Regions from separate parts of the Pseudovibrio sp. POLY-S9 genome, predicted to be linked through region 1. Evidence: riboswitches for the same ligand, from Rfam matches in the RefSeq annotation. Region 1 holds a riboswitch; each other region holds the start of a gene.
What was found. Region 1 has a riboswitch for cobalamin ahead of PPL9_RS25490 (TonB-dependent receptor). Riboswitches for the same ligand answer to the same signal wherever they lie in the genome.
Positions count from the first base shown of each region.

Region 2: it holds a riboswitch for cobalamin, as region 1 does, so the genes downstream of both, PPL9_RS27350 (energy-coupling factor ABC transporter permease) here and PPL9_RS25490 (TonB-dependent receptor) in region 1, are expected to answer to the same signal.
Region 3: it holds a riboswitch for cobalamin, as region 1 does, so the genes downstream of both, PPL9_RS12555 (ABC transporter ATP-binding protein) here and PPL9_RS25490 (TonB-dependent receptor) in region 1, are expected to answer to the same signal.

Region 1 is NZ_LCWX01000237.1:328,303-333,521, forward strand. Features, by position in the region: partial or broken gene PPL9_RS25485 (ABC transporter substrate-binding protein) at 1-702, opposite strand, end outside; gene PPL9_RS25490 (TonB-dependent receptor) at 800-2,620, opposite strand; cobalamin riboswitch at 2,796-3,009, opposite strand; gene PPL9_RS25495 (DMT family transporter) at 3,186-4,079, opposite strand; gene PPL9_RS25500 (formate--tetrahydrofolate ligase) at 4,411-5,219, shown strand, end outside.
Region 2 is NZ_LCWX01000243.1:48,814-54,032, reverse strand. Features, by position in the region: gene ettA (energy-dependent translational throttle protein EttA) at 1-1,512, opposite strand, end outside; gene PPL9_RS27350 (energy-coupling factor ABC transporter permease) at 1,736-2,401, opposite strand; cobalamin riboswitch at 2,437-2,648, opposite strand; gene PPL9_RS27345 (hypothetical protein) at 3,005-3,820, opposite strand; partial or broken gene PPL9_RS33855 (ammonium transporter) at 4,247-5,219, shown strand, end outside.
Region 3 is NZ_LCWX01000145.1:60,596-65,814, forward strand. Features, by position in the region: gene PPL9_RS12530 (hypothetical protein) at 1-69, opposite strand, end outside; gene PPL9_RS12535 (hypothetical protein) at 725-997, opposite strand; gene PPL9_RS12545 (RNA ligase family protein) at 1,820-2,446, shown strand; cobalamin riboswitch at 3,254-3,464, shown strand; gene PPL9_RS12555 (ABC transporter ATP-binding protein) at 3,808-4,590, shown strand; partial or broken gene PPL9_RS12560 (ABC transporter substrate-binding protein) at 4,603-5,219, shown strand, end outside.

The DNA of each region.
Region 1 (5,219 bases):
TTTATCTGAGAACTGAGTGCCCTCAACAAGCAGCTGCGGGGCTTCAAGGATCAGCAGTTCCAAGGGCAGCTTGCTCGTGCCCTTCAAACCCAGATTATTGGCAATGTTCTGCAGGCCAGCGGTGGTGATCAGCTCATTGACGAGACTGCCATCTCCCGCCGTGTATCCATTGGCGTAGTAGACCCCTGCCCGCGCTCGTTCAGCTGGCTGAGCATCGACAAACTGCTGGATTTCAGAGGTGAATTGCCGTGCGAGTGCCTCAGCTTGTTGCTCACGTCCCAATATCTTACCGAGACGTCGTAGCTCTTTGGCGATGTCTGAGATGGTGCGAACGGGCGGCATCTGAACCACCGTTATCCCGAGACCACGCAGCATCTGCACTGTGGTTTGGTTTGTGTATGTCCCCGCGATCACCAGATCCGGGTTCATCAGATAGATTTCTTCTGCCCCACCGAAGTTGACCGGATAGGCCCCTGCCTCTTCACTCATGACGGAGAGCGTTGGGTCAGATGCTAATTTGGAGACTGATACAAGTTGTTCTTTGCCTGCAAGTAGCATGGAAAACTGGTCGGTGCACAGGTTCATGGAGACAACTCGCTTGGGTGCCTCCGTCTCGCTCTGGTCCGCTCGTGCAACAACAGGACTGAATGCCAGAGCCATCAGAAACGCCATTTGCATGATCTTTTTGATCTTATTTCGCATTTCGACCTTTTGAGAGGCGTACAGACATGGGAAGGCAGCCCGAGCAGAGCCATCCCCTGCAAGATGCCGCTCAGCTTTCACCGAGCGGCATACTTAATCAGAAACTGGCAGTAAGACCAGCGTAAACGGAAAGACCCGGTGTCTGATAGTCTCTGATCCGCTCATAATCCTGATCCAGCAAGTTTTCACCGCGGACATGGAACGTTAGATTCTCGGTGTACTGATAAGCAGCTTTTGCGTTGACTAGAACGAAGTCGTCGAGCTCACCGTCATCTTCGATTCCGGAGACGTAACTGGTATTGAGGTTGAGAGATAGCACATCAACGGGCTTGTAAGTCGCGCCTACATTCACGTCATGCAGAGGGACACGCACCAAGCGTTTTTTGTCTGGTCCAACAGCCCATGTGTAAGTGTAGGCAGCATTGAAGCTCAGATTGTCGAGAACATCCCAGTTAGCAGACAGCTCCGCACCTTGGCTGCGGGACATGCCGTTGATCTGTACGTATTTATTGGTTGTACGGTCATATCTAATCAAATCTTCAGTCATGATCTGAAAATAGGTTCCTGAAAGTCTAAGTTTATCACCCAACAGATTCTGATCGATACCCAGGTCAAAACTCATGGCAGTTTCAGGTTCAAAATTTGGGTTCCCATATTTTACGTCATACAACTCATAAGATGATGGCGCTCGAAAACCATTCCCGAGGCTTGAATGGATACGCGTATCTTCAAGCAACTGATAGGAAATGGTTCCACGACCAGACCAATAAGCACCGAAATGAGAATGGTAATCCAAGCGAGAAGACACCGAGAGGCTTAGGTCATCTGATGGCTCAACCATTGCTTCAACAAAGCCACCAAAGATACGGCTACTACCATACTCAGTATAGTCTTCATGCATCCAATCGCCACCAAAATTCAAAGTAATTTCGTCTGTCGCTTCAAAGGTATTGAGAACGTCAAACTTGTAACGATCACCTGAGTATTTTTTGGAGAACCCGCCAAAGTATTGGCGCTTTGTATGAATGACCTGAAACGAAGCATCAGTTGTTACTCGATCATCAAACCAAGCAACATCTGCACCAAATTTTCCCATGTACTGATGAAAATCCTGCTCATCACGCCCATCTGGATCAGATCCCCCATCAAACTCGCTGTGACCATCCGTACCGCGTGCAACAAAATATAGGTTCAGAGCCTCTGTGACATCGACTGAACCTTTTGCAGAAAAGGTCAGGTTCTCATAACCGTCCTCATCTGCTGTGTCACTTTTTGGAGTTTGCGCGCTAAACCCATCAGTATGGTAGCGCTGCACATTTACTGCGATATCTGCTGTTTCAGTCGCCGCTTGAAATCCATAGGACGCGTTGACGGTTCCGTAGCTGCCGCCCTCGATGGCCGCATTATGCTTCACGGTGCCCGGCGCAGCGCGTTTGGTGATGATATTGATAACACCCCCCACCGCTTGGCCACCATATAATGCACTGTGCGAGCCTTTTAAGATTTCAATACGCTCAACATCATTAAGTAGGACATGCTCAAGGCGAGCTTCAACTTGCGTACCAGACGGGTCAGCAATATCGACACCATCCAGCAAAATCTTCGTGTAATAACCACTCATTCCACGAATGCGCAAAGCACTTGTTTTACCCGCTCCGCCGTTTTGCGAGAACGAGATACCCGGCAACTTTGTCAGGTATTCAGAGACAAACATAGCGCCGTCGTTCTTTAGGTCTTCTTCGGTCACGACATGTGTTGTGGAGCCGACTTTGCCGGCTTCGGTTTCCGTTCTGTTGGCGATGACGATGATTTCATCGAGCTCGGTCTCGTTTGCGGAGGAGATTAGAGTTGAGCTGAGGAGAGCTGAGAGAGCTACGCCGGATTTGAGGGTAGCTGCGATCCAAGATGTGTTACGCACGAGTTTGGTCCATCATTCACAGCATCCATGACGGATACCATGCTGTTGATTGCATTGTGCGTCTTTGAAGAAATCTGGTTATAACCTTTTGAAATAAAGTCAGATTCATTACCGCTCAGACGCACTGTGAATGTCACCTGAACGGAATACCGCCCCTTAGCACGCCCCGTGCCGTGGGTGAGTGACTGCATCTGGCAGGTCTCCTGGCTTGCGCGTCCTTACTGTTGCTCCGCCTTCCCAACACAGCTTTAAACAGCTGCGTCAGTGGCATGTGTGAGCAACAACTCTACGCTTACAGTTGCGGGGGCAGCCACGGCTTTTCCAATCGGACCGTGTTCCCTTTTCATTTTTATCTAATCGACAAAAATACCAAATGCCCGGCTATTGATCAGATTTCAGGGGCTTCCGTCAACTGGCTGAATAGCGAACTTGATAAAATTCGACCAATTGCCTGCAAAACTCACAGAAATTGCTGATGCGGCCACGCTACAAGATCTTGCGGTGCGGCCACTTAAGGTCGCACCTGCTTGTGGTGCTTAGGCAGCATCGTTGCCTTATCATCTGTTTAGCTCATGAAAATCAAAGCACAGCCGAGAATGACGAGGAGTGCACCGAACCATGCCCCAATGGCAGGAAACTCTTTGGTTTGCCACCACAGAACAGGCAGCATCATCGCTGGAGTGGTTGCTGACAGGGTGGAAACAATGCCAACCTCTCCGCCACTCAGCGCATAGAGGATCAACGTCATGCCGATCCCCATGCCCAGCATGCCGGACAGGGAGGCCAGTGCGACGATCTCTTTGTTGATTGGGTTCGCCAGTCTGAAAGGACGGCCCGGCAGGTAAAACAACACCAGCAAACCAAAGGCTGCAATGGTACAGCGCATAAGCGAGATGGCGACGGGATCTGCTCCACTTTCCATAACGGGACGAATGATGATTGACCCGACTGATTGGGAAAGTGCGGCCAACGTGCCAAAGAGGACACCAATGGCAACAGGACCTCTAATCGCCTCCCATTTATGAAGCTGGTCTTTGCGCTTCCCAAACGCAATGGCGAGGATAACGCCGACCAGAACGAACGAGATACCGACAAGCGCCTGAAATGACAGCTCCTCTGACAGAAACAACCAACCAAGAAGCGCTGACATGGGTGCGTTCATGGAAAACAGGATGGCTGTGCGGCGCGGCCCCATACGGTTGAGCGTGAGGAACAGCAATGTGTCCCCCATGAAGATGCCGACAAAGCCAGAGAGAAAGATAAGAGAGGCGTGGCTTGAATCAACCGTATTCCATGTGCCTGTTGCAATGACATAGATACCCAGAAACACCACAACAAACCACATACGCACACAATTGAAGCCAATGGCTCCAAGGTGAGCTGCAGGTTTTGCTGAAATGAGACCACCAACAGCCCAGGTGGCAGCGGCACCGAGCGCGGCAACTTCAAATAAAAACATGGGGTGACCTAACCGACGAAACTACGGCACGGCGCAGTTTGTTTATAAAAGCCAACCAGCTCTACTGCTCTTGGATTTGCCGCGCAAGCGCAGTCTGGTGAATTTTAGAACAGACCAACAGCTATTCAGGCAATAATATTTCACATCTCAGCAAAAACACAGATGAGCACCGTTAACTAAGTTAGTTTCAAGTGCCCAACCTCAATCTTGAACTTTACAGGTGCATTCGGTAGAGATTCTACGTAGAGATTACATTGCTGTTCCTGCCTGATTTGCGTTTTGACGCTCTCTCCGGCTCATTTGATTACACGTTCTAATCTGGAGATTTTCCATGAAAGATATTGAAATTGCCCGCGCAGCAGACATGAAACCCATTGCGCGCATCGCTCAAAATCTGAAGATCCCGGAGGACGCTCTTGAACCTTATGGCCGGTTTAAAGCCAAGGTTAATCTGGATGAGATGCCAGAGCTGAACAGCAATCCATATGGCAAACTCATACTTGTCACAGCTGTTTCCCCAACCCCAGCGGGAGAAGGCAAGACCACAACAACCGTGGGCCTTGGTGATGCGCTCAATCGCATCGGGCTGAAAACAACCATCTGCTTGCGTGAACCCTCGTTAGGCCCGTGTTTTGGCATGAAGGGTGGGGCTGCGGGTGGCGGTTACGCGCAGGTGGTGCCTATGGAGGATATCAACCTCCATTTTACAGGTGATCTGCATGCAATCACCGCTGCGCATAACCTGCTTTCTGCGATGATCGACAACCACATCTATTGGGGCAATGCAGAGAATATTGACCAGCGCCGGATTGTCTGGCGCCGGGTGGTCGATATCAATGACCGCTCATTGCGCTCCATTACCACTGGGCTTGGCGGCGTCAGCAACGGGTTCCCGAGCGAGTCTGGCTATGATATCACCGTGGCTTCTGAAGTGATGGCCGTGCTTTGCCTTGCTGAAAGCCTGCAGGATCTTCAGGAGCGTTTAGGCCGCCTGTTGATTGGGTATCGCAAAGATAAGACACCGATTTACTGCCGGGATCTGAAAGCCGATGGCGCGATGACTGCGCTGCTTAAAGACGCCTTCCGACCTAATCTGGTTCAGACACTTGAGAACAACCCTGCCTTTATCCATGGTGGTCC
Region 2 (5,219 bases), on a different contig from region 1:
GTGCGTTGCAAGACGGTCAAGGAACATACGATCGTGCGAGATAACCACGGCACAACCAGCATAGTTCTCAAGCGCATCTTCCAGAGCTGCAAGTGTTTCGGTGTCAAGATCGTTGGTCGGCTCATCGAGCAGAAGAACGTTTGCGCCTGACTTCAAAACCTTAGCAAGATGCACGCGGTTACGCTGACCACCGGAAAGATCACCAACTTTCGCCTGCTGTCCAGCACCCTTGAAGTTGAAGGAGGAGCAGTAAGCGCGTGAGTTGATCTCTTTCTTATCAAGATAGATCACTTCAGCACCTTCGGAAATCTCTTCCCAAACGGTCTTGCTGTCATCCAGTTTATCACGGGACTGATCCACATAACCAAGGTGCACGCGGTCACTGACTACCACTTCACCGCTGTCAGGTTTTTCCTGACCGGACAACATCTTGAAGAGTGTTGACTTACCAGCACCGTTTGGACCGATGATACCAACAATACCACCACGTGGCAGTTTGAAGGTCAGATCATCAATCAACAGACGATCGCCAAAGCCTTTGGAAACGCCTTGAACGTCGATAACATTGTTACCCAGACGCTCACCAACAGGGATCAGAATTTGCTCAATAGAAGGCATACGCTCTTCTTGAGCAGTCAACAGAGCATCATAAGCATTGATACGCGCTTTTGACTTGGTCTGACGGCCCTTCGGCGTCATGCCCATCCATTCCTGCTCACGCTTGATAGCGCGGGAACGAGCCATGTTCTCACGGCCTTCCTGCTCCATACGCTTGGTTTTCTGACCAAGGTAAGTGGAGTAGTTGCCTTCATAAGGGATGCCCTGACCGCGGTCGAGCTCCAGAATCCAACCAGTCACGTTGTCAAGGAAGTAGCGATCGTGGGTAATGATCAGAACGGCACCCTTGAACTCACGCAGATGGCGTTCCAGCCAGTGCACGGTCTCAGCGTCAAGGTGGTTGGTTGGTTCGTCAAGCAGCATCAGGTCAGGCTCGGACAAGAGCAGCTGACACAACGCGATACGGCGACGCTCACCACCAGAAAGGTTATTTACAGGAGAGTCGGATGGAGGGCAGCGAAGCGCTTCCATTGCCATCTCAACCTGGCTTTCCAGATTCCACAGATCCTGCGCATCAATGATGTCCTGCAGCTGAGCACCTTCATCGGCGGTCTCATCTGAGTAGTTCATCATCAATTCGTTATAACGATCCAGAAGAGCCTGCTTGTGCGCAACACCTTCCATCACGTTTTCAAGGACGGTCTTGTCCTCGTTCAGCTTTGGTTCCTGCGGCAGGTAGCCAACTTTGGCACCTTCTGCAGCCCATGCTTCACCGGTGTACTCTTTATCAAGACCAGCCATGATCTTCAAAAGAGTAGACTTACCTGCACCGTTTGGACCAAGGATACCGATTTTCGCATCCGGGTAGAAAGACAGGTGAATATTGTCGAGTACTTTTTTTGCACCGTAGGCCTTGGAGACCCCGTGCATGTGATAGATGAACTGGCGCGCCATGGACTGCCTGCATCTCCTGATCTGTGTAAACAATGAAATCTCTGGAGAGCACTCATAGTGGAAGCAGCGCCAAGGGGCAATCCATAACACTTCAGCGATGATCAAATCCGTCGCTTTTTCTCCTCAAACGGAGAATTTCACGACAACACCTGGTCACTTCCACGCAAGAAAAAGGGCAGCAGGTTTACTCTGCCGCCCCAATAACAAACAAGCTCGTAAAAATTTACGCCAGCTTCAGCTGCGGAACCACTGTCAGGTTCCGAACAATCGCATTGTCTTCAACGGCCTTGAGCCCCTTCACAGCAATGAAGGTGACCAATGGCTCACACGCAACAATTGCCAGATAAGACAGAGCAAACTGCGCCCATGCCGTAAACGGCGTAGCAACGTCCCCAATCATCAACCAGAAGCCAACCATGCCGGTCACGCCAGCATAATACATCGCATCCAACTTCAGAATCTGCGCAAAGCTCACACGCTTGGTCAGTTCCTTGGAAAACAACTCACGGCCACTCAGGTAGTGAACGGCAATCAGCGGCAACATCAAAGACAGACTGTTGACGCCAAGATGGTACATGTCCTGCGGATCAAAAGCGAGCGCCTGAAACAGCAAGCCAATGGCAAACCCAAGCAGAACAGGGGTAAACCCGAGCGTCAGATACATCGCCATCGCACCAACGAAGTGAAGTTCCGATGCTCCAACAGACATATGGAAGCTCTGCATGAAAATGGAGAAGAAAACCGCAGCCAATAGCGTTTTCAGCGGTGTGAACGGCTCTTTCAGGAATTCTGAAATCTGCTCTTTGCAGCCCCAGACAATAACGCCAACGGCACCTGCATTGGCAGCAATAACCTTGGCGGCGGAAACGTAACCCGGTTCAATATGCATTTAATATGCTCCTCTTCGCACCCTCCGTGCGGTCATGAGTTTATGTCGTGTCGGGCAGGTTTCCTGGCTTATGGCTTTTGCGTCCTCCGCCTTCCCAGAGATCATCTCCAGTGGCTTTTATGAAGAACGCACCACGTAACAGTTGCGGGGGCAGCTGCGGTTCGGGCCCATCTTTGGTCATCCCTACCGCATTCCCTTTTCATCCAAGAAGCTTGGCTTCTACAGAACCCAACAGCGGGAATATCCTAAATTTAAAGAGAAGACACAACTAGAAATAAGAGGCAGTTGGGATAAGCAACAATCAGAGGGATGCAACGGCCTTCGTAACCCGCTAGAGCTGCAGGCAAAAAAAGAGGCGTGTACCCGTTGGTACACGCCTTTAAGAAAGTTGACACTCCCCCATCCGAGTGCCAGCCGAAGCTGTATTTAGAAATATCAGAGTGCCCCATCTCTTCATTGATCTTCATCAAAATAAATAAAATTACCTCAGAAACATCGGATATTATTCAACATTACAAAAGCACTCAGATTTTCAATCGATTAAAACTAGAATAGATCAAATATATCTCGTACAGCTTGCAACGAAAGTCTCAGTATTTTCTATTAGTTCTTGCTATAAGTTCTCTCCGAAGGTGCCTGCCACGAATATTTCCTTAGCCAATGCTCCTCAGGAGAAATCACAAAGCTCCAGGAGTTCTGCTGCTCTCCAGAATCATCAGGAGTTGAATCCGGTGTAGGAGTGGAAGCATTTTGGCTGTCAGAAATTTGGATTTCAAGCACCCCCTCACCTTTTCCAGCAAGCTTCAGCAAGCCAAGATCACTGTGAGATCGTCCAAGAAAAATCTGGGGTGCTGTTCCTATCCTCTCCCAGATAGTTCGGGCAAGATCTGTTGAAGACACCGGCGCTGCGTGGGGAGCAACCTCGATAACCCGAAATCTCGGAAGCCCGTAGTTCAACTCTGCCATAGTGCGATCTACTTCATGGTCTCCAAAGCTTAAAACCCAAATCTGAAAGTGATGTTCTTTCAAGAACCCCACCAACTCTTTCAGAGGCTGAAAAGCAAACTCTATATATGTTGCGCCAACAGCCTTTGGCCCGCGTAATGACAGATGAGCACGTACACTCTCAGAATAAACAGCAAAGCTTCCAAAACTGTCGCCAGCTTCAGGTGGCGTCACTTCATTGTCTGCGCCAGCCAGAGCGTCACTCCATAAAGCTCCATCGCCAACCAAAACAGCAACACGGTCATCGAGTTTCACATATTCAGGGCTCCCAGCCCGAGCCATACGCTCAATGCTTTCTACGATACCACGGCGCGCTGTGGTTGAGCTCCAACTCGGCAAGATGTTATCTCGCTCACCACCAGTTGGCTGCAAAACCGAAACCGCTGAGTATAAAAACAAGCTGGACCACTGCATCGTTCAAGACCACCTGAAAGTTGTTTCAGCAAGATGGTGAACTACAATGCACATCAATTGCCCATAAAAAATGAACTAAATGCTGTCGTGAAAAGAGAAGAGAATCATAATTGACAGCCTGCCCCTCTTTCCTCTCAACTTGAAGATAAATACGAGTATTCACGTATATAAAGAATTTCACTCAACGAAACATTTACTTACAATTTTCATAAATTAGCTTTGGAAGTGTCGGATAAACGTCATATGCACCGCACTTTTCGATACTTTTTAGAATTAAACCCGGCCCACCCCTAGAATTCTTAATAAATGCGCAATAATTTCAAACAATTATGCCGAGGAATTTCCTGGGGTACCCAAATGCATTTTCGAACCCTCTTACTTCCTGTATTGCTCCTTTTCGTTTTAATTGGTTTATCGATACACTTCATGTCAGCGTCATCGTATGCGTCGATTTTCGATCCTGCGACAGGTGGCCTTCACAATCAGCTCAATCAAGCTGAACTGCTCACTCAGCAGCAGAACCTATGGACCATATTGTCTGTTGGATTGTTCGCGCTTGGTGTTCTTGGAATACTAATTGTCTATTCCAGCCTGTTTATTCAGGAGCGTATGCGGGCGACGCGTTTTTTTAACCGTGCCCTTCTCCTCATCGCCATCAGTTCAGCAGCATGCCTGCTCATCGACACAACGCTGAACTTGCCTGATGTAACGGCACAATTGATCCTCTGGCAGTCTCATGTGGAGTTCAGACCACAGGGGGACATACACGCCGCTGCAATCCACGCAGCAATGGCAGCGATGATCGCAGTTCTGGCTTATCTGCCTCTATCGCATCAGCTGACAATGCGTGCGACGATCATTCTCGCACTCTCAATCGGCGGGGTCATCTACCCTGCCTACCTGAAGGGTGTCCAAGGGTTATTGCTTCATCCGATTAGCCAAAACACCGTGCTGTCAGTTGGTTTCGAGCAGATTGGCGGCGGTACCGTAGTCACATTGCTCGCAACCTTCGTAGCCTTTTCCGGCATGTTAGTGACCGGACTAAGAAACTCACCAGCGTTACCTGAGTACATTCTGCACAACACACAAAACTACAATGTGCTGCAGATCAAAGCAGGCGCGGCGCTGATGGCCGTTGGCGGCATTGGCTTTTCTGTCGGTAACACAAGCATTTACTCAGGAGAGCTGGGCAGCGCAATCTTCAACGTCCTTGTCGCAACTGGCGTCTCGGTACTATTGGGAGTCGCCCTCGGCTTCTTCGCACCGCGCAAGGTCATGTACCCAACCATTTTGCTGAGCATGATCGGCGGCTTGTCCTCCGTTCTCGGAAATGCCCAGCATCTGACGGTTGCAGGCGTCGCACTTATTGCTCTGACGGCCTCAGCTGCTTCTATAGCAG
Region 3 (5,219 bases), on a different contig from region 1:
ACTTCCACTGCTAGAACAGCCAGCAATCAACATAGAAGCAGCGCATAAAGCGAACAATTGCTTTTTCATAACACTTCCCCATAGGTAATATACCGGCGGATATCACACGTTATTGGGGAAGTAAATTAACTGGCCATTACTACTTAGCTCAGTTTATCGAAATCACGCCTTACCTCTGTGAGTGCCTCATAGAGCCCACGTACCCAGTCCGAGCAAAAGAGACGTTGAGATCTGCGTTTTGATTATCTGATGTAACTATAATGTATTGGTGAGGTTGTTGCGGTTGCTTCAACGCCGTCGTCCCGCACTTGATGCGGGATCCAGTAGGTGGGGCGGTAGAAGGAATGCCACCCCTTATTTTTCATGGGGTAGACGCACTACTATTGGCACTGGTATTTTTAAGGGGGCGCTGGCCTGCAGCGGGGTGGTATTGCCGCAGACCAGCAGGGCACCAATTGGCGAGGATGCGGGGTGTATTTGCGTTTCGCCATTGGTACCGGAGGCAAGTGGCACGGGTTCGTGCTATTTACCCATCACAGTGCTGTTGAACGAGCTCTGCGTGGTCAGGGGTACCGATCACGTAGAGCGCGCTGCACGATCAAGCCATTTTCTAAGCCAGTCCTTTTTTACGAGGCTGGCTTTTTTCTTTGCTCCTGTGCATCTCCCTGATTGAAAACCGATGGGGGTTTTCGGGCGGGTGCCAGCGAGCAAAGAGCTGCACGGCTTAATCAGGAAGCGGAGTTTTTGTGTTTATTGGCTGCGGATGAGCGACTCGCTCTAACATTCCGCAGCTTTTCTTGAGCGCTTCGAGGCGATCGCGGAAGGCGTGATGCAGAGTGAACAGGGCATCGCGCTCACTGGAGTGCTGCATTCTCTCTGTCAGCACAAGATGCTGAATATACGAGAGGTTTTGCAAATCCGAGACAGCGACGATGACTTCGTCAATTTCATTTTGGAAAGTATTTGTGGTGCCACAGGCACATGCGGAGTCGATCATTCTCAATCCCTCTGTAAGTAGGGTGTTGAACAACCGCGCGACAACAAGGCTTTCGACGGCCCGCTGGCGAGCGGGAGGTTCGAAACCTGCAAACAGACAGGCGAGTTTATTCCCCTCCGAAGAAGGTATTGTATTCACCGCCCTCCCGCTCATAGCAATAGGTTTGCGCGCTACCTATAAAGCAGGCACAAAAAATCCGCTAGTCGACGGGAGCGGTAACCGCTGTTTGGAGAGGTTTCGAAGCCTCATGTATGAATGTGGAATGAAAACCACAAGTTGTCAAATTGACAATTTTTACAAGGATGTGGATGACGGGGTTAGCGAGGCGTTTGTGTCGTGGCTTATGCCTGAGCATGTCGCTCTGGATCCCGGATCTACGCTGCGCTTGTCCGGGAAGACGGAGGGTGGCGTGAGAACCCTTTGGCGGGCGGGAGGCTAGAAACCTGCAAACAGACAGGCGAGTTTATTCCCCTCCGAAGAAGGTATTGTATTCACCACCCTCCCGCCCATAACAAAGGGCTTGTGCGCTTCATGCATGAGGATGGGATGAGGTAGTTACCCTGTCAAACTGGTAGTTTTAACAGGGACGTGGATGGCAGGGGTTAGCAACTTGTTTGTGTCGTGGCTTATGCCTAAGCGTATCGCTCTGGATCCCGGATCTGCACTGCGTTTGTCCGGGAAGACGGTGGGTGGTTGTGGTTGCTCGTTAAAGCTTGTAATCACCACCCGATAAGAAGAAGGGGCGGTGTCCTGGCTCAATGAGCATAGGAATTAAAATCGGAGTTCCCTTATTCGCTTTGGAGATAAGGAGCTGCGGGATCGATGAAGAAGTATGGCCGCACCTATCATTTACCCAGCTCTCCCGGTGTTATGAGCGATGACAAGATCCTGCGGGATTTGGCGGTTCTGGAAAGCGCCGCAGAAGTCGTCTTTACCGAGAAGATGGACGGCGAGAACACGACTATCCTGCAGAGTGGATGCCATGCGCGTAGCCCTGACAGTGGGTATCATCCATCCCGTGATTGGATGAAAGCTTTTGCGGCAGGTGTTTCGCCGTGTCTTGCTGAGGATGAGCGGATCATCGGTGAGTATCTGTTTGCCCGTCATTCCGTCGCTTATGACAGGTTGCCCACTTACTTTCTAGGTTTTGCATGGATTGTTGGCGGCATCACACAGAGTTGGGATGCGACGCTGGACCGTTTCTCAGAGCTGGGCATTGCTCCTGTTCCGGTGTTGCACAGGGGCGTTTTCACTCAAGCAAGCGTTGATGGAGTGCTGAACGGGCTCAACCTGAGCAAACAGGAGGGCTTTGTCGTGCGAACCACTGAGGCTTTCCAAGAGGCTGACATGGCAACACATATGGCCAAGTATGTGCGCGCAGATCACGTACAGAGTGACACCCACTGGATGCATGGTGAGATTACCAAGAACGGGTTGCGAAGGAGCTAGGAGCACCTGAGCATTTGGCTCTGGATCTCGGATCTGCGCTGCGCTTGTCCGGGAAGACGGTGGGGTGTGCTGTTATTGCAGGTTTTCTTTGATAATCCGGGCAAATTTTTGAGCGATTTTTTTGTTTGGGAGCTTCCTATAGTACGCACCTTGTCCTTTTACCGTAACCTCCAACTCGTTGTTACTGAGTCTTCGAAATCTCGCTGATTGGCCTATCCCATTATTATTGTACTCTGGGAAACTTCCGATGATTATAGTTGCATCATCAGCATTTACTTGTGGCTGACTTGGATGACGAAAGCCTCCCCAAATACAGCCATTCGGCGGCCTTTCATCAACTGAGTGACGGACTTTGCTATGGTATGCGGGGCTTGACATTGTGCAGGGGGCTATACCGTGATTTCTAAAGATAGCAAGCAACTTGCGAGAAAGCTCCTGGTTCGTCATTGATGAATCGATTTTCACAATCTCCGTATGTCCAGGTGTCGGCAGGAGAGGTCCAATCAATAAACATCCCGAAACTGCAAAACAGACAGCGAAGACACTCAAGATTATCGAAGTCTTTTTAATGACTGTTTTCATCTCTTTTCACTTATTGCTATCCGGATGGTCAAAGTTGGTGAATTCAAGCAATCTCTGTTTGGTCATTGCCAAGAGCCTAGCAAGGCGTTGTCACAAGTGAAACTCATGGAAAACTTGGGATGGTTTTGCGAAAGTATTTGAGTGTTTCAAGTGAGTTGCTGGCAATTGCTATCAACAGCACCTCAGGTCTATTCTCGAAAGCGCTTGCAATTGAGGTCTGCAAAATTCAGTATGCGGGCCTATGGTTTCTGAGGTGCGAAAGGCCTCGGGATTAAAAGGGAACACGGTGAAGTGTAGCCAACAGGCGCTAATTCCGTGACTGCCCCCGCAACTGTAAGCGGCGAGCGACGCCAAGCATGCCACTGGAGAGATCCGGGAAGGCTGGCTGAGCACAGACCCGCGAGTCAGGAGACCTGCCATTATGTTTCACTTCAACCCGGGCGGGGCGTCCCGGAGGAGGCCATAATGGTTGCATTGGCGCAAGCCTCTCACATATCCGGTTTCTGTTTGCCCCTGCCGTTGCGCGGAGGGCGTTATGTTACCTGTTTCCTCAAGACTTAAACTTTATCCCGGATCGTTTTGCGAACCGCTGATGGTCGACGCGCGTGTGTGCTTGACTTTTGCCTCAGGATTCGACAATAAATGTAACGTTATAACGTTACATTGATGATGTGTAGCGTTTCACTCGGGTGGGTTGGTACGATGCTTGATCTTGTTTCTCATCATTTGGGCACCGTTGGCTGCCCGATTGGGGCTGAGCTGCGCACGGGTGCTTTGGCATGAGCGCGGTTTTTGTTTCTGTGTGCGATGTTTCGTGGGCGCCTGATCGGAAGAGTTCGTTGGTGTTGCAGCCGTTGAGTTTTGAGTTGGCTGCGGGGCAAGTGCTTGGCGTGGTTGGCGCGAACGGGGCTGGCAAGTCTACGTTGTTGCGGCTGCTCTATCGGTTCAACAAGCCGATGAGCGGGCAGATATGTGTTGGCGGCGATGACATCTGGTCCCTCTCCGCCAAAGTGACGGCGCAGCGGGTGGCGGCGGTGTTGCAAGAGCAGCCGACGGACTTTGCGCTGAAAGTGCGTGAGATCGTGGAGCTGGGGCGCACGCCTTATCGCAGTGGTCTGGCGGCATCTGGCGAGCGCGACCGGCAGGTGGTGGACCGTGCTATCCGCGCTCTGCAGCTGGACGGGCTGGCCGGACGGTTGTTTGGCACGCTTTCTGGCGGGGAACGACAACGGGTGATGGTGGCGCGGGCACTGGCGCAAGAGCCAGAGCTGCTCATTTTGGATGAGCCAACCAACCATCTCGACATTCGCCATCAGCTGGAAATTCTGAAGCTCATTGAAGAGCTGGATCTGACGATCATCACCAGTCTGCATGACCTGAACATGGCGGCTGAGGTGTGTGACCAGATCCTGTTGCTGGACCACGGGCAGATGCTTGGCTTTGGGGCGCCGGAGCAGATCCTCTCTCCCGCTTTGGTTTCCAAGGCTTTTCAGGTGCGGACAACACGCGATCAGCTGGTGGACCGACAGCACTCTCTTTTGACATTTGATCTGCATTCGTAAGGGTTCTTTTTCATGAAAAAACTTGGTTTGGCGCTGACTGTGGCGCTGCTTTCCTCTTCTGCTGCGCTGGCAGAGGTTTCCGTCAAGAGCTGTAACCGCACTGTCGAATTTGATGGCGTGCCGCAGCGGGCGGTATCGCATGACTCCAACCTCACAGAAATGATGCTGGCACTGGAGTTGCAGGACAACATGGTGGGCTACACCGGTATTTCTGGGTGGAAGACGCTGGATGAAGAGCTCACGGATCAAGTGGCTGTGCTGCCGGAGCTTGCCCCAAAGTATCCGAACAAAGAAATCCTAATTGGTGCTGACGCGGATTTCTTTTTTGCAGGTTGGAATTATGGTATGAGGGTTGGTGGCGAGCTCACACCGGAGACGCTGGAGCCATTCGGCATCAAGGTGTACGAGCTGACCGAGAGCTGCATCCATATTGGCGAGAAGCCTAAGGTTTCCATGGATGATATGTACAATGATCTGTTGAACCTTGGCCGCATCTTTGATGTTGAGGAGCGTGCTGAAGGGCTGGTTCAGTCTTACCGCGATGATCTTGCGCAGTTCAAGGCTGGCCTGAGCGCTGGCGACACGCCGCTACGCGTGTTTGTGTTTGACAGTGGTGAGGATTCTCCGTT